3 regions of the Nostoc sp. DedQUE04 genome follow, and region 2 is predicted to be linked to each of the others. Evidence: predicted binding sites of a transcription regulator. Region 2 holds the regulator's gene; each other region holds the start of a gene.
What was found. The regulator HrcA, encoded in region 2, represses chaperone genes, less so after heat shock. The targets are predictions, from matches to a motif close to TTAGCACTCNNGANTCNNGAGTGCTAA.
Positions count from the first base shown of each region.

Region 1 (6,876 bases), on a different contig from region 2:
ATTGGCACCATCATCTGACAAGGGCCGCACCAGTCAGCATAAAAATCTACTAATACAGGTACATCAGAAGCAGACAGCATATCTTCAAAACTGTTAAATTGCTTTTTCGTTGCCATGTGACACACACCGATTTTCAATTGTTTGTTTCAATAGTAGTTCTTATAAAATAAAATCGGTATAGGTTCATGGGTTTTTGTTAGTAAAAGATTAGATTAGTTAATATGAGGATGATTAGCCAGCCAAAAATATTAAATAATTATAATAAAATCCGTATATTATGTTAGGTTGTGCATCTGTATTAAATATGTGTTTCAACCTATCACGATCGACCAAATCATTATAGAGCCTTTCACAAGAGTGATGTCTACGAAGGCTGTAGATGCAACACTTTCTAGTCTATCTAGTCAGGCAAATATATTAGTTATAGTTATTCATCTATTTACAGAGAAGTAACTATAGATATTTAATCAGAGTAAAACGTTAATTATTGTTATTCGAGTTATATAGGAATCTTATTTGATTTGTGAGAATTGCAAATCGCAGCTTCTCGATAACTTTTATGAAGGTGAGGATCTTGTTTTAGCGCGTCTGATTCAGCATAGCTATATCTAGCTAAATACGACGTATAGCAATCCTATTTGATTCCTGATTACTCGTAAAGATCGGGGACTAGGGACTGGGGATGGTGGGGCCCCTGAAGGGGATAAGGGGTAATGGGGACTGGGAAGATAGAAATAAAGGTGTACTGAGTTTTTTCAGAAATCAAATATGAGTCCTATATAACTTTATCTATTAGCTATCTAACTTGCAGCATGACAGCAAGATTATCACCCCGCAAGAGTTAGATATTATCCAGACAATATTCAGATGTTCCCGAAATCGCCATAAGATGATTAGCGCGGTATTTCTAAGATTGAGGAACATTAAATGACGCTATTACAAGATAAAGTCGCAATTGTCACAGGTGCATCAAGAGGAATTGGCCGAGCGATCGCAATTGAATTAGCTTCACAAGGAGCGATCGCAGTTGTCAATTATGCTAGTTCCAGTGCAGCTGCTGAGGCAGTTGTTACAGAAATTACAGCAGCCGGAGGTCAGGCGATCGCGATCCAAGCAGACGTTTCTAAAATTGAGCAAGTAGACACACTAGTTAACGCCGTGATGGAAAAGTTTAAGCGTGTGGATATTTTGGTCAACAATGCAGGAATTACGCGCGACACACTGCTTTTGCGTTTGAAGCCAGAAGATTGGCAAGCAGTGATAGACCTGAATCTCACTGGTGTTTTCTTATGTACACGCGCCGCCAGTAAAATTATGCTGAAGCAGCGATCGGGGCGGATTATCAACATTACCTCTGTTGCTGGGCAAATGGGCAACCCAGGCCAGTCAAACTACAGCGCCGCCAAAGCAGGTGTAATCGGCTTCACCAAAAGCGTTGCCAAAGAACTCGCTACTCGTGGCATTACCGTTAACGCCGTCGCTCCTGGATTCATCACCACCGACATGACCAGCGATCTCAACAACCCCGAAGATATTCTGAAATACATTCCACTCGGCCGCTTCGGTCAACCCGAAGAAGTCGCAGGAATGGTGCGCTTCCTCGCCGCCGATCCCGCCGCCGCCTACATCACTGGACAAGTCTTTAACGTCGATGGCGGTATGGTAATGGCCTAAATAGTTGAAGGGTAGCGATTTTTCGTAGTTGGCGCTAAAGAGCCAACTACGAACTTATTAAATAAAATTTGACAGATTAGTTATGAAAACAGACTCTATTTTTTATCGTTTATTTCAAACTTTCCCCAGTGCTTTTTTTGAATTAATTAATCTGCAACCATCAGAAGCAAATGCATATAATTTCGCTTCAGTAGAATTAAAGCAAACAGCATTTCGCATTGATGGGGTCTTTCTTCCTGTTGCTGACACTAATCATCAGCCGATTTATTTTGTAGAGGTTCAATTTCAAAAAGATAATGAATTTTATGCTCGTTTATTTTCAGAAATATTTCTGTATTTACGACTTTACGCACCTACTTCAGATTGGCGAGCAGTAGTTATATTCCCTCGCCGCAGCCTTGAACCAACCCAAGTCCAACCGTATCGAGTCTTACTCGAAAGCCAACTTGTAACGAGGCTATATCTAAACGAGCTTGGAGAAGTAACTGAATATTCCTTAGGAGTTGGTATTATCAAATTAGTAATTGTAAATAAAAAACAAACTCCCATATTAGTCAAAAGTTTGATTACAAAGACACGTTCGGAACTGAGCGATAAAGCACTTCAAAAAAAAGTGATAGATTTAATAGAAACAATTGTAGTTTACAAACTACCGCGTATCAGTCGTCAGGAGTTGGTAAAAATGTTTGGACTCGGTGATTTTGATATCAAAACGACTAGACTTTATGAGGAACTCAAGCAGGAAACAACTCTAGAGCTAGTCATGCGCCAGTTACGACGACGCATTGGTAATTTGAATCCGCAATTGTCAGAGCGCATCAGCCAGTTATCTATCGAACAGCTTGAAAATCTAGCCGAGGCACTGTTGGATTTTTCCACAGAAGGAGATTTAGTTGTTTGGCTGCAAGACAATTTAACTCAAGCTTGAATTTTTGGTGAATTGAATAAACATAGTAGGGCTAGCACTGCAATGCCGACCCTACAAGCAACTAAGGCTGTTGGCGTATCCTTTGCCAGACTGTAAAGCCCAAAAGTAGGATAATACTACTGGCGGTTGTCAGCATCACAGCCAAACTCATACCTTGTATTCTCATCGCTAGCAAGTTGAAAACTAAGGTAATTGACCAAAGGGTAAATGCAGCATGGCGCTGGGAGAGTCCCCAAGCAAGTAAGCGGTGGTGCAGGTGGTCTTTGCCAGGAGTACTCAGAGGGTTATTTCCTGCTAGTAGCCGCCGCACAAATACTTGAGTGGTATCTAGCACCGGTAATAATAGAAATAAAACCGTGGGAATTAGGGCATAAATTGTGTTTTGTTGCAGTTTCCCTAAAATACTAGTTGCTGCCAACACATAACCAAAAAAGTATGCTCCGGCATCACCCATAATAATTCGTGATGGATGGAAATTATGGCGCAAAAATCCTAGTGCAGCACCTCCCAAAGCTGCGAGAACTAAGATTGCCGCCGCACGATTGTTAAATTGAGCTGCAACGCCCAACAAACTCATGGCGGTGATAAAGCTAATTCCTCCTGCCAAGCCATCCATACCATCCATCAAATTGATGGCGTTGGTAATCCCTACTACCCATAGTACTGTTAGCAACATGGACAGAAGCGAGTCGATGGGAGTGCCAAACAGGACTTTGACACTGATACCATTAGCTACCAGTAACAGTGCTGTGACAATTTGCGCCCACAATCGCACAGAGGGCGGTAAGCCAAACTGATCGTCAATAAAGCCCACCAGGACTAATATCGAACCCCCCAACAGAATAGTGAGCACCTGAGCCAATACGTTTTGGAGTTCGATCGGTCGTAAAAGGCTAGCTAATACCAGCGCGGCAATCACGCCCGCGTAGATAGCCAGCCCCCCGGCATTGGGTAAAGGTTCTCGGTTGAGTCGCCGTGCGTTGGGTTGGTCAGCCCAACCTACCCGCAAGGCGAATTTGCGTACTGTCGGAATTAAACGCCAAGTTACAAGCCAAGCCAAGAGGAACGTAAATACTACTGCCAACCAGCCGGTGCCGCTAGGGTCGGCAATACCAAGGGACTTAAGGGAGTTGTCTAGATTCATCTCCCAATTCAAGCATTACTGCCAGTATCTAATATGAGCATCACCTGTATATTAATCAATTTTTTTATTTCCATTTGTAACTTGAGCCGCTTGAGAGATTAGCACTCTGGCGCTGTGAGTGCTAAATTGTCTAATGGAAGCGCTGGAGAAATCAAACATGGCGAAAATTATTGCATTTGACGAGGAATCGCGGCGATCTCTAGAAAGGGGTGTTAACGCCCTTGCCGATGCCGTAAAAATCACCTTGGGGCCCAAAGGTCGCAATGTCCTTTTAGAGAAAAAATTTGGCGCACCTCAAATTGTCAACGATGGTATCACTGTTGCCAAGGAAATTGAATTAGAAGATCCTTTGGAAAATACTGGTGCAAGACTCATCCAGGAAGTGGCCTCAAAAACTAAAGATGTCGCTGGAGATGGGACAACCACCGCCACAGTTTTAGCACAAGCCTTAATTAGAGAAGGTTTGAAGAACGTTGCGGCAGGTAGTAACCCTGTGAGCTTGAGACGCGGGATCGACAAAACTATTGAGGCATTGGTAGAAGAAATTGCCAAAATAGCCAAGCCAGTAGAAGGAAGTGCGATCGCTCAAGTTGCCACTGTTTCTGCTGGTAACGATGAAGAAGTTGGTCAAATGTTAGCTCAAGCAATGGAAAAAGTCACCAAAGATGGTGTAATTACCGTTGAAGAATCTAAATCCCTGACAACTGAACTAGAAGTAGTTGAGGGGATGCAGATTGACAGGGGTTATATTTCTCCCTACTTCGTCACCAACAACGAACGGCAAATCGTCGAATTTGAAAACGCCCGAATCTTGGTGACAGATAAAAAAATCAGCAGCATCCAAGATTTAGTGCCAATTTTAGAAAAAGTTGCCCGTTCTGGTCAGCCTTTGCTAATTATCGCTGAAGATGTCGAAGGTGATGCTTTGGCAACTTTGGTGGTGAACAAAGCGCGCGGTGTACTAGCCGTAGCTGGAATTAAAGCGCCTGGGTTTGGCGATCGCCGCAAAGCTTTGTTAGAAGATATTGCGATTCTCACCGATGGACAGTTGATTTCTGAAGAAATCGGTTTAAGCTTGGATACGGCTGCTTTAGAAGCGTTGGGAACTGCCCGCAAAATCACCATTGACAAAGAAAACACCACAATTGTTGCTGGTAGTGTCACCAAGCCAGAGGTACAAAAGCGGATTGGTCAAATTCGCAGACAGTTAGAAGAAACTGATTCTGAGTACGATCGAGAAAAACTGCAAGAACGCATCGCCAAGCTCGCTGGCGGCGTGGCAGTGATTAAAGTGGGTGCGGCAACCGAAACCGAACTCAAAGACCGTAAGCTGCGGATTGAGGATGCGCTCAACGCTACTAAAGCTGCTGTAGAAGAAGGTATTGTTCCTGGTGGTGGAACAACCTTAATTCACTTAGCTAAGGCAGTACAAGCGATTAAAAACACCCTAGAAAATGACGAAGAAAGAATTGGGGCTGATATTGTCGAACGAGCGCTAGAAGCCCCCTTGCGCCAAATAGCAGACAACGCTGGTGCTGAAGGTTCTGTAATTGTCTCGAAAGTCCGGGATAGCGACTTCAACATTGGTTACAACGCCGCTACTGGCGAATTTGAAGACTTGATTGCTGCTGGTATTATCGACCCTGCCAAAGTTGTGCGTTCAGCTTTGCAAAACGCTGGTTCCATTGCTGGTTTGGTCTTAACCACCGAAGCGATCGTTGTTGAAAAGCCAGAGAAGAAATCCGCTGCTCCTGCCCCTGATATGGGCGGTATGGGCGGTATGGGCGGTATGGGCGGCATGGGTGGCATGGGCGGCATGGGTATGTTCTAATTTCTGCTGATCCAGATAAATATTTTTTAAACAGTTTGTCTTGCCAAGGCAAACTGTTTTTTGTAGCATTGCTGATTCAAAGGCAATATGTTATACCAATTCGTAATTCGTCAGATAAAATCTGGGTGATGACCTCTTTATATTAATTTTTGCAAAATAACGTCTGAGTTATGTAAGTTATTTTTATGTCCTTTGTTATTTACTAATGAAAAATGACAAATGACCAATGACCAATGACAAATGACTATTAGGTAATATTGCATGGCACGAAAATTACGTCGCCTTCCTAAAATACTCACCAAGCTATATGAAGACGAGTTCCATCACCAACCAGGGACTATACCTGGAACCATTTTTATTGATGCAGATGCTCCACCACCAATAATTTTTTTGATTGACTATAACCAAACCAATTTCATTCGCGAACAAATAGAAACTCCAGAGGAGTGTGTCTCTTATCTGGAATCGGAATCGGTTTCTTGGGTAGATGTACAAGGTTTAGGTAGTCAAGATATATTACAACGATTGGGTAACATTTTTAAGTTACATCCTCTAGTTTTAGAAGATGTAGTTAATGTACCGGAGCGTCCTAAAACAGAGGATTATGAAGATCAATTACTTTTCATTGCCCGGATGGTAGTACCAAAGGAAAGAACATGTGGTTTTTATAGCGAACAAGTGAGTTTGATATTAGGAAAAAATTATCTACTGACAGTACAAGAGGAACCAGAACATGATTGCTTTGAAGCGGTGCGATCGCGAATTGAAAAAAACAAAGGTATCATCCGTAAACAGGGAGCAGATTATTTAGCTTATGCTCTATTAGATGCAATTATTGATGGCTTTTTCCCAGTCCTGGAGCTTTATGGCGAGCGAATCGAAGAGTTAGAGGAGGAAGTAATAGTTAAACCTACTCCCCAAACACTGCAAAATATTTATCAAATTAGACGAGAATTACTGCAACTACGTCGTGCTATCTGGCCCCAGCGGGATGCAATTAATTCCTTAATTCGAGATGCTCCCGATTTGATTTCTGAAGAAGTACGAATCTACCTGCGAGATTGTTATGACCATACTGTACAAGTGATGGATATGGTAGAAACTTATCGAGAACTATCATCTGGATTAATGGATGTGTACCTTTCGGCAGTAAGTAATAAAATGAATGAAATCATGAAGGTACTAACGATAGTTTCAACGATCTTTATTCCCCTGACTTTTGTGGCCGGAATATATGGTATGAATTTCAATACAGAGAAATCACCATATAATATGCCTGAGTTGAATTGGTATTGGGGC
Region 1 covers NZ_JAVRCA010000120.1:932-7,807, forward strand. The annotation lists gene trxA (thioredoxin) at 1-116, opposite strand, end outside; gene fabG (3-oxoacyl-[acyl-carrier-protein] reductase) at 928-1,674, shown strand; gene RM049_RS38510 (Rpn family recombination-promoting nuclease/putative transposase) at 1,757-2,602, shown strand; gene RM049_RS38515 (MraY family glycosyltransferase) at 2,664-3,746, opposite strand; gene groL (chaperonin GroEL) at 3,904-5,577, shown strand; gene corA (magnesium/cobalt transporter CorA) at 5,839-6,876, shown strand, end outside.
Region 1: the regulator HrcA is predicted to act here: its motif matches at 3,845-3,871, upstream of groL (chaperonin GroEL).

Region 2 (6,876 bases):
CACTGTTGCTCCACTTTCAAAGTATAATCACGCTTGACTCCAGGATTAAATGTACCTACCCAAATCCGATAGGTTCCCTTTTTCCAGTCGCGATCGCTAACGCTAGCATCTTTACTTTTGCCAGTATCATCGCCGCAACGAATTGTTGTTTTATCTGGGCCTTGGATAATTAAAGTGGTGTCGTTGTTGTTGCTATCAACTTGGATTGTTAGCTGAGGAAAGTCTTTTTCCAAAACCATAATGTGATCTGGTTTGGGATCGGCAAAGCCAATGCAAGCTTTTTGATCGCGATCGCGGTTACTTATGGCAGACAATGAGTAAGAACCACCTGTAAACCCCTGTACTGTTCCTTGTGCTGAATCAAAGTTTGTTGATAAATTCAAAGTGGCAAAGTTTGCTGTCTGTGCGATTGCAGGGGTAGCTGTAATGGCGGTAAGTATAGCCAACAGCCAACCGCCGCGAAACTGAAGTCGGGGGCGACAGTATTTCATAGTAGCCCTCCAACAGGCTTTTAAATAAGTAGTGATATATACATATTCTAATAAAAAAATTCCAGTGAAATTTCAGTTGGTTGTGCCACAATCAAATGTGCCACAGTTGATGTTTTTGAAAGTGGACTGTTAATTGCTTGGTTATTTCTGGATCTAGACAGCAACATTAAATCACGCCCGTTGATAGTGGGGAATTTTTGCAATCAAGACATTAATTACCAAATGCTACAGAATATCTACGTAAATATTATGAGGCAAGAAAGTAGAGAAGAGAAAAGAATTTTTTCCCTTCTCTACTTTGAGCTTTTATGAAAATCTCACGAATTATGGAGTTTGAAGAAGACACCACCTTTGAGCGATCGCGTGTCAGTTCCATAACTACTAACTGTGAGCGATCGCAGGTTGTTAAAAAATGGTTTACCTAAAACTTCCACTAGTTTGAGAATCGGTACTTGACGCTCTAACAAATTCTGGCTCTTTGTCCAATCGAGATATACATAACCTTGGTTTGGTAGGGGAATTGCCGCGATACTATCTTTGAAATTAGGATTGTCAATTATGGAATTATCCTTGGTTGTGAGAATTTCATCGATCGTCTCCAAGTCAGACGCGAAAATTTCGTAATTTCCTAAAGTTGTGTGCAATCCCCGCACTTTTGTTTCAATGCTGAAAGATTCTCCTTCTTTGACATCACTTTTTTTTGTTGCTGTGGTTAACTCTGTCCAAGCAGATATTTTTTGCTTGTCTATAGTTAAGAAATTAATACTGAGTCCATTGGATGAGGCGATCGCATCTAATCGAGCAACACCTTTTTCCACACTCTCAGATTTTTCTACTACAAAAATCCAATGAGGAGTTGTTTGCTCTTTCGCCGGTAACAATGCTATGGCATATTCTCCTTCTACCCAACTGAAAATATCTTTTGGTAAATTTATACCCCAGCGTTTTTGAACATCTGCTAAAGGTTTTGCTAACCGAGAAACCACATCTTCCCCAGAACCATATATAGTTGCTGTTGCTTGTTTCCAGAGTTTGGCTAAATCACTGTCAGCCAAGTTACTCAAATTCGAGCCGGAAATTGCTAAACCTGCGGATGCTGGAACATACTGCAATGCTCCCACAGGTTTAGATAGCGGTGCAGATGGAGGGACAATTTCCGATGAAGTCAAAATGGTGGTTTCTGCCAGCAATCCTTGGGGATTCAACAATAAGGATATGATTTGACTGTTATAAAGTTGTTCTGGTAACTCTAACCCTTGCCATTTTGCTACGATGGGAAGATTCAAGAAAGCTACAGCTAATCCCCCTTTGAGCCGTTCTTTGGCAGCTTTTTGATATTCGGGTGAGCTAGTCAAATTCAGATCGGGCGCTTGGACGTTATTGATAGCATCTTTTAGTACTTTGGGATCGTTGGCAAATAAGACAAAGTTTTCACCGACAACAGAACCAGCAAGCAAGTCTTGTTCTGGTTGAGAATTGTCAGAAATCAGTTTTACACCTTTATATTGTTCAACAGCTAAGGTTGCACCAGCTAAGGCTCGTTTGGAAAACAACAATTCGACAAACTCGCGACTTTTCTCTGGTTGCTTGGTTGTTAATGCTAACAGATATCCTGGCTGCTGTCCGTTTTCTGGATTGCGATCGATATCTAAGGTAGTAATAGCTAATGTAATTTCGTCCCCTAACCAGGGTTGAATGTCTTGTTTGTAATCTATGCCACTCTTGGCGAATAAACTGGTTTTGAGTTTAGATAGTTCTTCTTCGCGCTCCAACGCCTGCAAACGGTCAGGATTGGTCAATAATGAAACCATTGCAGGAGAAAGTTTCGACACGAATATGGCTGCACCAGGCCCAGAGCTAGAAGCAATGAGGTTAGCCGGACTTTTAGCGAAAAACCAGTAAAAGCCTGCGATCGCAATTACTAGCAGGGCGATCGCCCCAGCGACGATAAAACCGATAAATGAACGTTGCCTATTCACATTAAACCTATTAAAAAAGACGGTTTACAGCCATTTAAGCAGAAAGCCTAGCAGAATTAATCAACCTTCTTGAGAATGGATACTCATGCAAAGGCAGAGATTTTCTGTCACCATAAATAGGATTAAGACTGTTTATCGGGAATTCTTTTAGTCAACCCATGAACCAAATTAGTGTAGAAGAACTGGCGCAACGTCTTTCTTCTAGTGATGTAAGTATTCAGCTAGTAGATGTGCGTGAACCAGAAGAATTGGCGATCGCTAGCATTGAGGGCTTTGTTAACCTACCTTTAAGTCAATTTGCCGAATGGGGAGATCGAGTACCGACCCTCTTCAATCCCGAAGCCGAAACCTTGGTGTTATGCCACCACGGCATCCGCTCTGCCCAAATGTGCCAGTGGTTGATTGCTCAAGGTTTTACAAATGTGCAAAATATTTCGGGTGGTATTGATGCCTATTCCCAATTAGTAGACTCTTCAATTCCCCAGTATTAGCTTATGCTCGGATAGATCATTCAGATGGAACTTACTCTTCCATCTGAATTTTGCTATGCTAAACATAGAAGTACATCTATTTAGAGGCTTGCCGGAAAGTTTGAAATTTGGGCATCACCTACATCTGCATAAAAATGTTGGATTGCTCTAAATTACAGTTCGGCAGTAACCCCTGAAGAAAATACGTATCTAATAATACTGTTGCAAGCATAAATTTATGCAAAAGTACGGTTAGAAAAAAGCATCGGAGGGGTACATTATAACTAGCAGCTTTTGCAAAAAAATTGAGCTACTAGTTCAACCCTAATCTTAAAAAATGCTTTGTATATAAACTTTAAAAATACTTATCATAATATAGTTATATAATTTGATATCTTAATAAATTATTAATATTTTCTGTTTCGATTAAATCCACAAATTTTTTGAGAGTTTGATTAAAATCTGCCTTCAGCAAAACATACCATAATGGAAGTTCAGTTAACAAATCGACAACAGCATATACTTTGGGCAACGGTACGTCACTACATTGCTACGGCAGAGCCAGTTGGTTCAAAGGCTTTGGTTGAGGAGTACGATCTGGGTGTAAGCTCGGCGACAATTCGCAATGTCATGGGTGTTTTAGAAAAGTCTGGATTGCTCTACCAACCACACGCTTCTGCTGGACGTGTACCTTCAGATTCGGGCTATCGCATTTATGTTGACCAGCTAATTACGCCTTCTCTGCGGTCGCGCAGCGTGTCGCAGACAGACGCTACGCGGAGCTTGCTTCCACAAAGTGCTACGGAAATTTTAGGGCGAGAAGTAGAGGTGGCATTGCAAAAGCAGCTACAGTGGCAAGATCGGAGTTTAGAAACCCTACTGCAAGGAGCCGCGCAGATTTTAGCAACCTTGAGTGGTTGTATTAGCTTGATTACTATACCGCAAACGACCACAGCGCTATTGCGACATCTGCAATTAATGCAAATTGAAGCCGGACGGATTATGCTGATTGTGGTGACAGATGGTTATGAGACACATTCTAAATTGATGGATTTGTCGCTAACACCAGAAGAAAGCCAACGGGATTCAGAGGTAATAGATCGCGAGTTGCAGATTGTTTCTAACTTTTTGAATAGTCACCTGCGGGGGCGAAGTCTGTTGGAATTAGGCCACCTCAACTGGAGCGAACTAGATCAAGAATTCCAACGCTACGGGGAATTTTTGAAAAACTCAGTTGCCGAATTGACTCGTCGCACTCTTGCACCGACTGCAACCCAAATTATGGTTCGGGGTGTGTCAGAAGTTTTGCGCCAGCCAGAATTTTCCCAGTTACAGCAAGTACAAACAATTATCCACCTGCTGGAAGAAGAACAAGACCAACTGTGGCGATTAATATTTGAAGAACCAGAACTAGAGGATGGTGGAAAACCAAAAGTAACGGTTCGCATTGGCGCAGAAAATCCATTAGAACCGATACGCACCTGCACCTTGATTTCTTCTAACTATCGCCGAGGTTCGATACCCGTAGGAAGTGTAGGAGTTTTGGGGCCAACGCGTCTAGATTATGAAAGTGCGATCGCAGTAGTAGCATCTGCTGCTGATTATCTCTCAGAAGCTTTCAGTTATTTCAATCCTTAATTAGCGGTTAATCTTTAGGAACAAGCCGCTACGCCTCTAGGGGAGGAAACAATACCACATAGCAAGCACATAGCCGTATTTGTAACGGCAAAATCAATAATTAATACTACTTAAATCTTTCATGCTTAGAAAAATTGCCTTTAGTCTACTGTGGCTGGGATTTGTTGTCTATGGTTTTTTTCTCGCACCTCCTGAGCAACCTGGTACATTCGAGTTAATTAAAAACCTTTCTATTGGCCAGTGGCAAGGCGTTAACCCGTTAGTCATAGCATTATTCAACCTCATGGGCATCTGGCCTCTTATTTACAGCGCAGTAGTTTTTATTGATGGTAGAGGACAAAAAATACCTGCTTGGCTGTTTGCTACTGTCTCTTTCGGAGTTGGTGCTTTTGCATTTTTGCCGTACTTAGCCTTTAGAGAACCAAATAATCAGTTTGTCGGTAAAAAGAATACCTTCCTCAAGCTGTTAGATTCTCGTGTGACTGGGGTTGTCTTGATGGTAGCCACGGTTATTCTAGCTGTCTATGGTTTAAGAGGAGGAGATTGGAGTAATTTTGTGCAACAGTGGCAAACCAACCGCTTCATCAATGTGATGAGTTTAGATTTCTGTCTACTTTGCCTATTATTCCCAGCTGTGCTAGGGGATGATATGGCGCGTCGTGATTGGAAAAATCCACAGATATTCTGGCTAATAGCGTTGATACCGCTATTAGGGCCATTGATTTATTTGTGTGTACGTCCACCTCTACCAGACGTAGGTGTTGAGGCAATACGCAGTCAGCAAACAGCTGCAAATTAAAGCACTTTTTAATTCCTAATTAAAGACAGTTTCAGTTGGGGACTAAATCTCCAACTGAAACAAAAATCACGTATATATTTACCCCTATTTTTCAACAAGCTAAGGGCAGCGTTCTACAAAAAGGTGGATTTAGACGCAAAAAATACGAACTATAAATTAGTAATTATGTTAAATGCACCCATCTAAAAATGATCAATAGAAAAGTTGCATTGTGGTTACTATGGCTTGGATTTATCGCCTATATCTTACTGTTAGCACCGCCCTTGCATTTACAGGAAACCCTAATTCTGCTGAAAAATATATTTACTCTTCAGTGGCTTGACATAAATCCAATTATCCTTTCCTTGTTTTCTTTAGTCGGGATCTGGTTACTAATTTACAGTGGTTTGTTGTTCATTGATGGCAGAATGCAACGAATTCCTTTTTGGCCTTTTGCCTTGGCATCAGTCGGATCGGGAGTGCTTGGTTTATTACCATATTTGGCTTTTCGCGAACAAAATCAAGAATTTTCTGGACAAAAGGATACTTTTTTACGACTGCTAGATTCTCGTTTTTTTGGGATTGTTTTGAGTTTAAGTACTGTTGGCTTGCTCACCTATGGGTTTGTCTTAGGTGACTGGGGAGATTTTGTGCAGCAGTTTCAAGGCGATCGCTTTATTAATGGCATGAGCTTGGCATTTTGCCTTTTTTGTCTTTTATTCCCCACAATCCTTGGCGATGATATGGCTCGTCATCACTGGAATAATCCCCAGGTGTTTTGGGCAATAGCGTTTGTCCCGCTACTCGGCCCACTTGTTTATCTTTGCTTGCGCCCGCCCTTACCATCAACTATTCGTGAAGAATCGTTGATAGCTAATCGGTAGTAAATTTCTTCTATTGATCGCCAAGGTTCACTGCCAGAAAGAAGTGTGGGAGTTTTGGGGGCAATGCACCTAGATGATAAAAGTGTAGAGCCTCCCTTTTTTCAGTGAATTGGGGACTTTCTGTTGTGGGTGCGTAAATCCCAAGAGAAAATTTTTTCTGAAAGTACTTTACAAAACGCAATAAATTCTTTAAGATGTGTAACAGGTAGTCAAACCTACCTAAATTCATCTGCAAATAATCGCATTTATAAAACAATGACAACAACCATCCAACAGCGCCAAAGCGCCAATGTATGGGATCGATTCTGCGAATGGATCACCAGCACCAATAACCGGATCTACATCGGTTGGTTCGGCGTAGTCATGATCCCCACCTTGCTAGCCGCCACCGCTTGCTTCGTAATCGCCTTCATCGCTGCTCCTCCAGTAGACATCGATGGTATCCGCGAACCAGTAGCAGGTTCTTTGATCTACGGAAACAACATCATCTCCGGTGCAGTAGTACCTTCCTCCAACGCCATCGGTTTGCACTTCTACCCAATTTGGGAAGCAGCATCTCTTGACGAGTGGTTGTACAACGGCGGTCCTTACCAGTTGGTAATTTTCCACTTCCTGATTGGCGTATTCTGCTACATG
Region 2 covers NZ_JAVRCA010000023.1:82,267-89,142, reverse strand. The annotation lists gene RM049_RS17690 (hypothetical protein) at 1-491, opposite strand, end outside; gene RM049_RS17685 (DUF3352 domain-containing protein) at 809-2,470, opposite strand; gene RM049_RS17680 (rhodanese-like domain-containing protein) at 2,629-2,961, shown strand; gene RM049_RS17675 (heat-inducible transcriptional repressor HrcA) at 3,427-4,578, shown strand; gene RM049_RS17670 (DUF2834 domain-containing protein) at 4,700-5,377, shown strand; gene RM049_RS17665 (hypothetical protein) at 5,569-6,240, shown strand; gene psbA (photosystem II q(b) protein) at 6,496-6,876, shown strand, end outside.

Region 3 (6,876 bases), on a different contig from region 2:
CACCAATATCTGCTGCTACGAGTTGTGAATTTTCACCTAATCCTTCCAAGATAATATCAATTGCATCTGCGGGGTAGCTAGGTCGATATTTTACATAATCCTCTGCTCTTTCAGAAAATCGATTGAGTGGGTTTAAGGTATGTAAGGGGGTTGTTTCAGGATTAATTTGACTCATAAGTTTTTATGTAAAAGTAAAAATAAACCTTGTTAGTTAGGCGTATTTTCAGGGAAGCATAGAACTGTAGTTCATGAAATGCGTCAATCTACCAGAAATTATGACAGCTAAAGTGATAAGCATTTGTAACCTCAAGGGTGGAGTTGGCAAAACTACCATCGTCATGGCATTAGCGGAATATTTAGCCGGCGATACCATATACAAAAAGCGTGTACTTGCTATTGACCTTGATCCTCAAAGTAATTTGACTAGTGCTTTAATGTCTGAAGAGGTTTGGGAAAAGGAATTTAACAATAGAGGATTGACATTGCCTTTCTTATTTAAAAACCCTGAATATTTTTTAGACAGTGCAAAACATGAAAAGTTTATAGCTAAAGATAATATTTCAAATGTTAGAAATAAAAATTCTTTTGCCCACTTACATCTGATACCTAGCAGCCCAAGGCTATTTGAAATCCAGGAAGATTTACCATCAGGCTATTATTCTTTAAACTTAAAACCTGTTGAGCTTCTTCGTACAATACTAAAACCATTATTGAATAATTATGACTACATTTTAATAGACTGTGCCCCAAATATTAACACAATAGTTAAAAGTGCGTTTCTAGCTAGTAATGCTTGTATAATCCCCTGTGTTCCGAACCGAATGTCAATTCACGGGTTAGAAATACTACTTGACCATATTGAAAAGTTTAACAGAGATTTTGAACACAGCCTAAAACCAGTAGGAACTCTAATTTCACGTTATAACGGAACTTTAGCCCAAACTGAGAATTTAAATTTTATTATCGGGCATCCTTTTTTTCCTGCCGTTTTTCAAACAAAAATTCCAGAAAGAGCAAAAATTGCCGAAAGTTTAGATTTGAGTATTGAATTAACATATAAACAAAAATATGGTGGCGATGCTCACGAATCGATGCTGAACTTAGCTAAAGAATTTATTCACAGAGTAGGTAGATAATGGAAGCATCACAAATTGCAGATTTATTAAGAGCGATCGCAGAAGTAGTAGAATCCGATCCCAAACTTGCCAAGGCTGTAGAAAAATGTTTAACGAACAGTTTAAACGCTCAAAAAAGTAAAAAATTGTCCGAAGCAACACCAAAGCAATCAGACGCTAGTAAAACTCTTGAAAATGGCGATCTTATCCTAACTGAATGTAGGCAAATTTTACGCGAACAGGGTGAAGAACAACTGAGGTTTTACTTAACTGAGCTAGGAGAACAGGTTAGAGAATTATTGAAACACGGTCAACTTGACCCGAAACGCTCTATGCGCCGCCGGAAAGATTTGAATAGTATTATTGAGGATATTATTCAAAAATTGCAAGCTCAAGATAAAAGCGGAAAACTACTTGCAGCTTCAATCTCTAAAATGTGATGCAGCTTTATTAATTTCTCTATTGCTGTTCTAGCCAAGCTATCAAATCAGCAATTTCCGAAAAATCAAGCAGTTCCTCTCCCAAATTCTCTAACTGTTCGGCAGATAAATTCCGAACCTGCTCAACTAATGATCCATCAATATCACCAAAACGCCGCTTAAGTAAACGACTAATCAATTTAAACGCTTCCTTTTGAACGATATCTTGATAAATTACAGACTCTTTCATAATATCCTCCCGTAAAAATTGCCGAACCAAATCCTTGTCAAACCGCAAACCTGCCAGAATTTCTACACAACCCGCGATATTTTGTCGCTCTTCCCTATCTGGAATTGTAGCGACTTGTTCAGCCACTTGTGCCAGTAAAGTTTGCGGCGAGTCAGTTCGCGTCAAACTTGCTAAAGGTAACAGCGCCGGATTAACTAAAAATAGTGTTGAATCTTGCTCCCAAAGACGAACAACCTGATATTGGTGAATCGTCGTGTTGTCCCGATATTCTTCAGTAAAAGCCATTTCATTAGTAGTTTCTTGCAAAAAGATTAGTACTTGCACTACAGGACAACGGTATTGCCGCTTCAACCTCACAGAATAATCGAGCATTCGGAAATTAAGTGCCGGATTAGATTTCGCCAAAGTTTGAAATTCAATGTGCAAAATTTGGTTAGCCGCTTGCAAAAATGTCACAGAATCCGCACGAATTGGTTCAAGCGTGAGTTCCGTTTTTAAGACTTCAATTTGTTGCACCTCTACTCCAAGCAGCCAACGGATAAATTCGGCTGGGTACTGTTCAGCTAAATATTTACAAGCGTTGTCGTAACTCACTCTGTTCCTCTTCTTTTGACACAAAAAAAACAGCCACCTCCATAAAGGAAGCAGCTGTTTTACAAATTATGTAACTACGTATTAGTAATCGAAGTCGCCGCCACCAGCGCCAGCACCAGCAGGAGCGCTATCTTTAGGCTCAGGCTTGTCAACTATAATACATTCGGTTGTCAACACCATACCAGCAATCGAAGCAGCGTTTTGCAGAGCAGAACGAGTCACCTTAGCAGGGTCAACAATACCAGCCGCTAACAAATCAACAAACTCGTTGGTTGCAGCGTTGTAGCCAATGTTGAAGTCTTTCTCTTTGACGCGTTCAGCAATAACAGCACCATTCTGACCGGCGTTTTCAGCAATCCGCTTCAGAGGTGCGGGTAAGGCGCGAACCACAATCAAAGCACCAATCAACTCTTCATCCTTAAGGTTGCTCTTTGCCCACTCTTCCAAGTCGGGAGCCAGGTGAGCTAGAGTTGTACCACCACCAGGAACGATACCTTCTTCCACAGCAGCTTTGGTGGCGTTAATAGCGTCTTCTAGGCGCAGTTTCTTGTCTTTCATTTCGGTTTCGGTTGCTGCACCTACTTTCACTACAGCAACACCACCAGAGAGTTTAGCAAGACGCTCTTGTAATTTCTCTTTGTCGTAAGAAGATTCGGTTTCATCGATTTGACGACGAATCTGTTCGACACGAGCCTTAACAGCAGCTTCGTTACCTTCGGCAACAATTGTAGTGCTGTCCTTGGTGATAGTGATCCGGCGAGCTTTACCCAAGCTATCCAGCTTGGTGTTATCTAGCTTCAAACCAGCATCTTCGGTAACTAGTTGACCACCAGTTAAAACGGCAATGTCTTCTAATAGTGCTTTGCGGCGATCGCCAAAGCCAGGAGCCTTAACAGCAGCCACATTGAGTACACCGCGCAAACGGTTTACTACTAAGGTTGCCAAAGCTTCTTTTTCAATATCTTCGGCGATAATCACCAAAGGACGACCAGCACGAGCTACTTGCTCTAACACTGGTACAAGGTCTTGCACCAAAGCGATTTTCTTATCAGTCAACAGTAGGAAAGGTTCATCAAAAACCGCTTCCATCCGTTCAGCATCGGTAGCGAAATAAGGAGAGATGTAGCCTTTATCAAAGCGCATCCCTTCAGTGATTTCCAACTCGGTGAACATAGATTTCCCTTCTTCTAGGGAAATTACGCCTTCTTTGCCCACCTTGTCCATTGCTTGGGCAATCATCTGACCAACTTCTTCGTCATTACCAGCCGAGATCGCACCAACTTGGGCAATGGCTTTGGAATCTTCCACTGGACGGGCGTGTTCAGCAATTTTTTCTACCAGGAAGCTGGCAGCTTTGTCAATACCGCGCTTCAGTGAAATCGCGTTAGCACCAGCTGCAACGTTCCGCAAGCCTTCTTTGACGATCGCATGAGCTAATACGGTAGCGGTGGTAGTACCATCGCCCGCAGCATCATTGGTCTTAGAAGCAGCTTGACGAATCAGAGCTACACCAGTGTTTTCAATGTGGTCTTCTAATTCGATTTCTTTGGCGATCGTTACACCGTCATTGACGATTTGCGGTGCGCCAAACTTCTTTTCTAGGACTACGTTACGACCTTTGGGGCCAAGGGTAACAGCTACAGCCTCAGCCAGGATGTCAATGCCTCGTTCCAAGGCGCGACGGGCGTTTTCGTTGTAGATAATGCGCTTTGCCATAATTTATTGTTAGTTGTCCTTTGTCATTTGTCATTTGTCTTTTGTTCTACCCTTCGGGAAGCCGCCCGGAGGGCATCTACGTCATTTGTCATTTGTCATTTGTCCTTTGTCATTGGCTAATGACTAATGACCAATGACCACTAGATAACAACTGCTAAAATATCTTTTTCAGAAAGCAGTACATATTCTTCAGTGCCGAGCTTGATGTCAGTGCCAGCGTACTTAGAGTACAGCACCTTATCACCGACTTTAATTTCCAATTCCTGACGGTTTCCATCGTCATTACGCTTGCCAGGGCCAAGAGCCACTACTTCCCCTACTTGGGGCTTTTCCTTGGCGGTATCGGGCAAATACAGACCACCTGCGGTCTTCTCCTCAGAGGCGCTCACTTTTACGAAAACGCGATCGCCTAAAGGTTTAACTGTAGAAACGCTTAGAGATAAAGCTGCCATAATTATTTTCTCCAGAGTTTAGCACTCTCAACTCCTGAGTGCTAATTTATCGAAAAGTGGCGTCCAATGGCAAGAATGCCTTGAGTACGGGTTCCCGAACTAGAAGGTCATAGATGTACTTAAGTATAAATGCTTAATTATTTATACCTTGCGGGTTTTGTTCTGTAAGTTACGAAGAGAGTAGGGAATGGGGAATAGGGAAGAATTTTCATAACTCTTAATTCTCCACTCAACTTTATTTGCAAAGCTTGCAAATTGTTATAGAACTGTAATCAGGGAGCCGCTCGATGAGTAACAATACAGTGATAGCGATCCAGTCCAACCATCAAATTCCTAAAAAACTCAATCTTTAGAACATAAGACCCTGAGTAATTGTGTAGAAAGTTTAGGACTTGCAAAAATTCAGCGAGACATTTTTATTTGCGCTGACCAGGCAATTGCTGCTCAAAACGAGCTAGTCTGGAATTCTGGGATTACTTAAAAAAGCGACTTAAAGATTTAAAACTCGATGAGCCGTACTAAAGTCATTCTATTTGCGTCTATAAAACTAAAGCCAACTGCTTGCGTGTTTCTGGTTCTAGATCCATAATGGTGATTTACCCTGATGGTGTCTGGTATCGCCAAGCAAACCCGGAAGTTACTCTGCGGATCGTCCGAGAACACTGAATAGGTAATAAGGTGGTAGAAGAATATGCGTTTTCAATCCATCTTTTGCCTGAAACTTCCCTAGTTTCTTGTGAACACCTCATAGAGGCTTAACAACGAAAGGATATGGTATAGCAGTAGGCTTTAAGAAAGTGCGGGTTGGTTTTGAGGTAGGGTCATCTTTAAGCCAATACTTACTTGTCAGTCCGAAAGATTATTATTTAATCAGTGTTTTTTACCCCGCCCCTTTCAAAGCGATATATAATAGCGCATTATAGATACTACTGCTATACGTATCCTTGCTGGACTTTTGCTATCGAGCTACTAGTCTATTGAAAGTGCTCGGCATTTTTGAGACTTCGAGACAGCAAAGGCAAGTTAAGTAGGAAAAAGGACAACATCTCGAATAACCCACCATAGAGGATAAATATTCAAGACTTTGATGGACCGAAGCGCGACAAGTGCCACTGCTATGAAAGAGCCCAGCATGAAAGATCACAAACGACTTCTATTGATTGATGATGACCCTAACCTCATCTTGCTGGTGAAGGATTACTTAGAATTCCGGGGATATGAAGTCATCACCGCTGAAAATGGACGTGAAGCTCTGGAAATTTTAGAGCAAGATGTTCCAGACATGATCATCTGCGATGTGATGATGCCGGAAATGGACGGATATACTTTTGTGGAACAAGTCCGGCAAAACGAACGCACCAGCTGGATTCCGGTTCTTTTCCTTTCAGCTAAGGGACAAAGTGCAGACCGAGTTAAAGGTCTGAACAAAGGTGCTGATGTTTATATGGTCAAGCCCTTTGAACCAGAAGAACTCGTAGCGCAAGTTGAGTCCTCGCTGAAACAAACTATCCGTTGGAAAGAACACCAAGCAAAAGGAGGCGAAAACGGTTCCCGTATCCAGGTTCCCTTCGATGTGCAATTAACCCCAACCGAACTGAAAGTAGTTCAGTTTGTTGCTAGGGGTTTAGCTAACCGTGAAATTGCTGAAGAACTCAATGTTAGTCAGCGAACGGTTGAAAGCCATGTGTCCAATATGTTGGGCAAAACCAATCTCCACAATCGCACTGAACTAGCGCGGTGGGCGATTGAAAATCAAATGGCCTAAACAAAGTTAAGAGTTAAAAGTTAGGAGTTATGAATTTTTTAATTCCTAACTCCTAACTCCTAACTAATATTTACCAACCATCTTCTTCAGGGCTGGATTGGTGCAAAACTTCTAAATCCAGTTCATCCAGGTAAGTCAAGGCACTTTCAATCTGGGAAACAGTGCCCCGTAGTTCCAGATCAAAGCAGCTATATTGTGGCACGTTTGCGCTTATCTCGGCAGTAGCAATAATTACTGTGATCCCATAGTGAGAAACCAGTCGTGAAATGACTGGTTCCTCATGCAAGTCTTTAGGAATACGAACCTGGATGCGAGTTTGGGTGCGTCTATTATTTAAAATATCAGTATTAGATTTTACTTGTTTATTTGGAATTGCCATTCTAGCTTCCTATTCGACTTCTGGGATGAGGGTTTGGCTTTGCACTACTTCTTTTAAGACTAGCGTTACTCATCCTATGCACGCAAATGGTAGCAAATGATTCATAATTCATCATTAAGATGCGATGAGATGAATTATGGATTCCTATAAAAAAGTGCGATCGCATTTAAGTGGATTATAAACTTA
Region 3 covers NZ_JAVRCA010000060.1:36,944-43,819, forward strand. The annotation lists gene RM049_RS30280 (class I SAM-dependent methyltransferase) at 1-175, opposite strand, end outside; gene RM049_RS30285 (ParA family protein) at 276-1,136, shown strand; gene RM049_RS30290 (hypothetical protein) at 1,136-1,555, shown strand; gene RM049_RS30295 (DUF4351 domain-containing protein) at 1,575-2,378, opposite strand; gene groL (chaperonin GroEL) at 2,460-4,094, opposite strand; gene groES (co-chaperone GroES) at 4,235-4,546, opposite strand; gene RM049_RS30310 (response regulator transcription factor) at 5,634-6,311, shown strand; gene RM049_RS30315 (NIL domain-containing protein) at 6,382-6,690, opposite strand.
Region 3: the regulator HrcA is predicted to act here: its motif matches at 4,565-4,591, upstream of groES (co-chaperone GroES).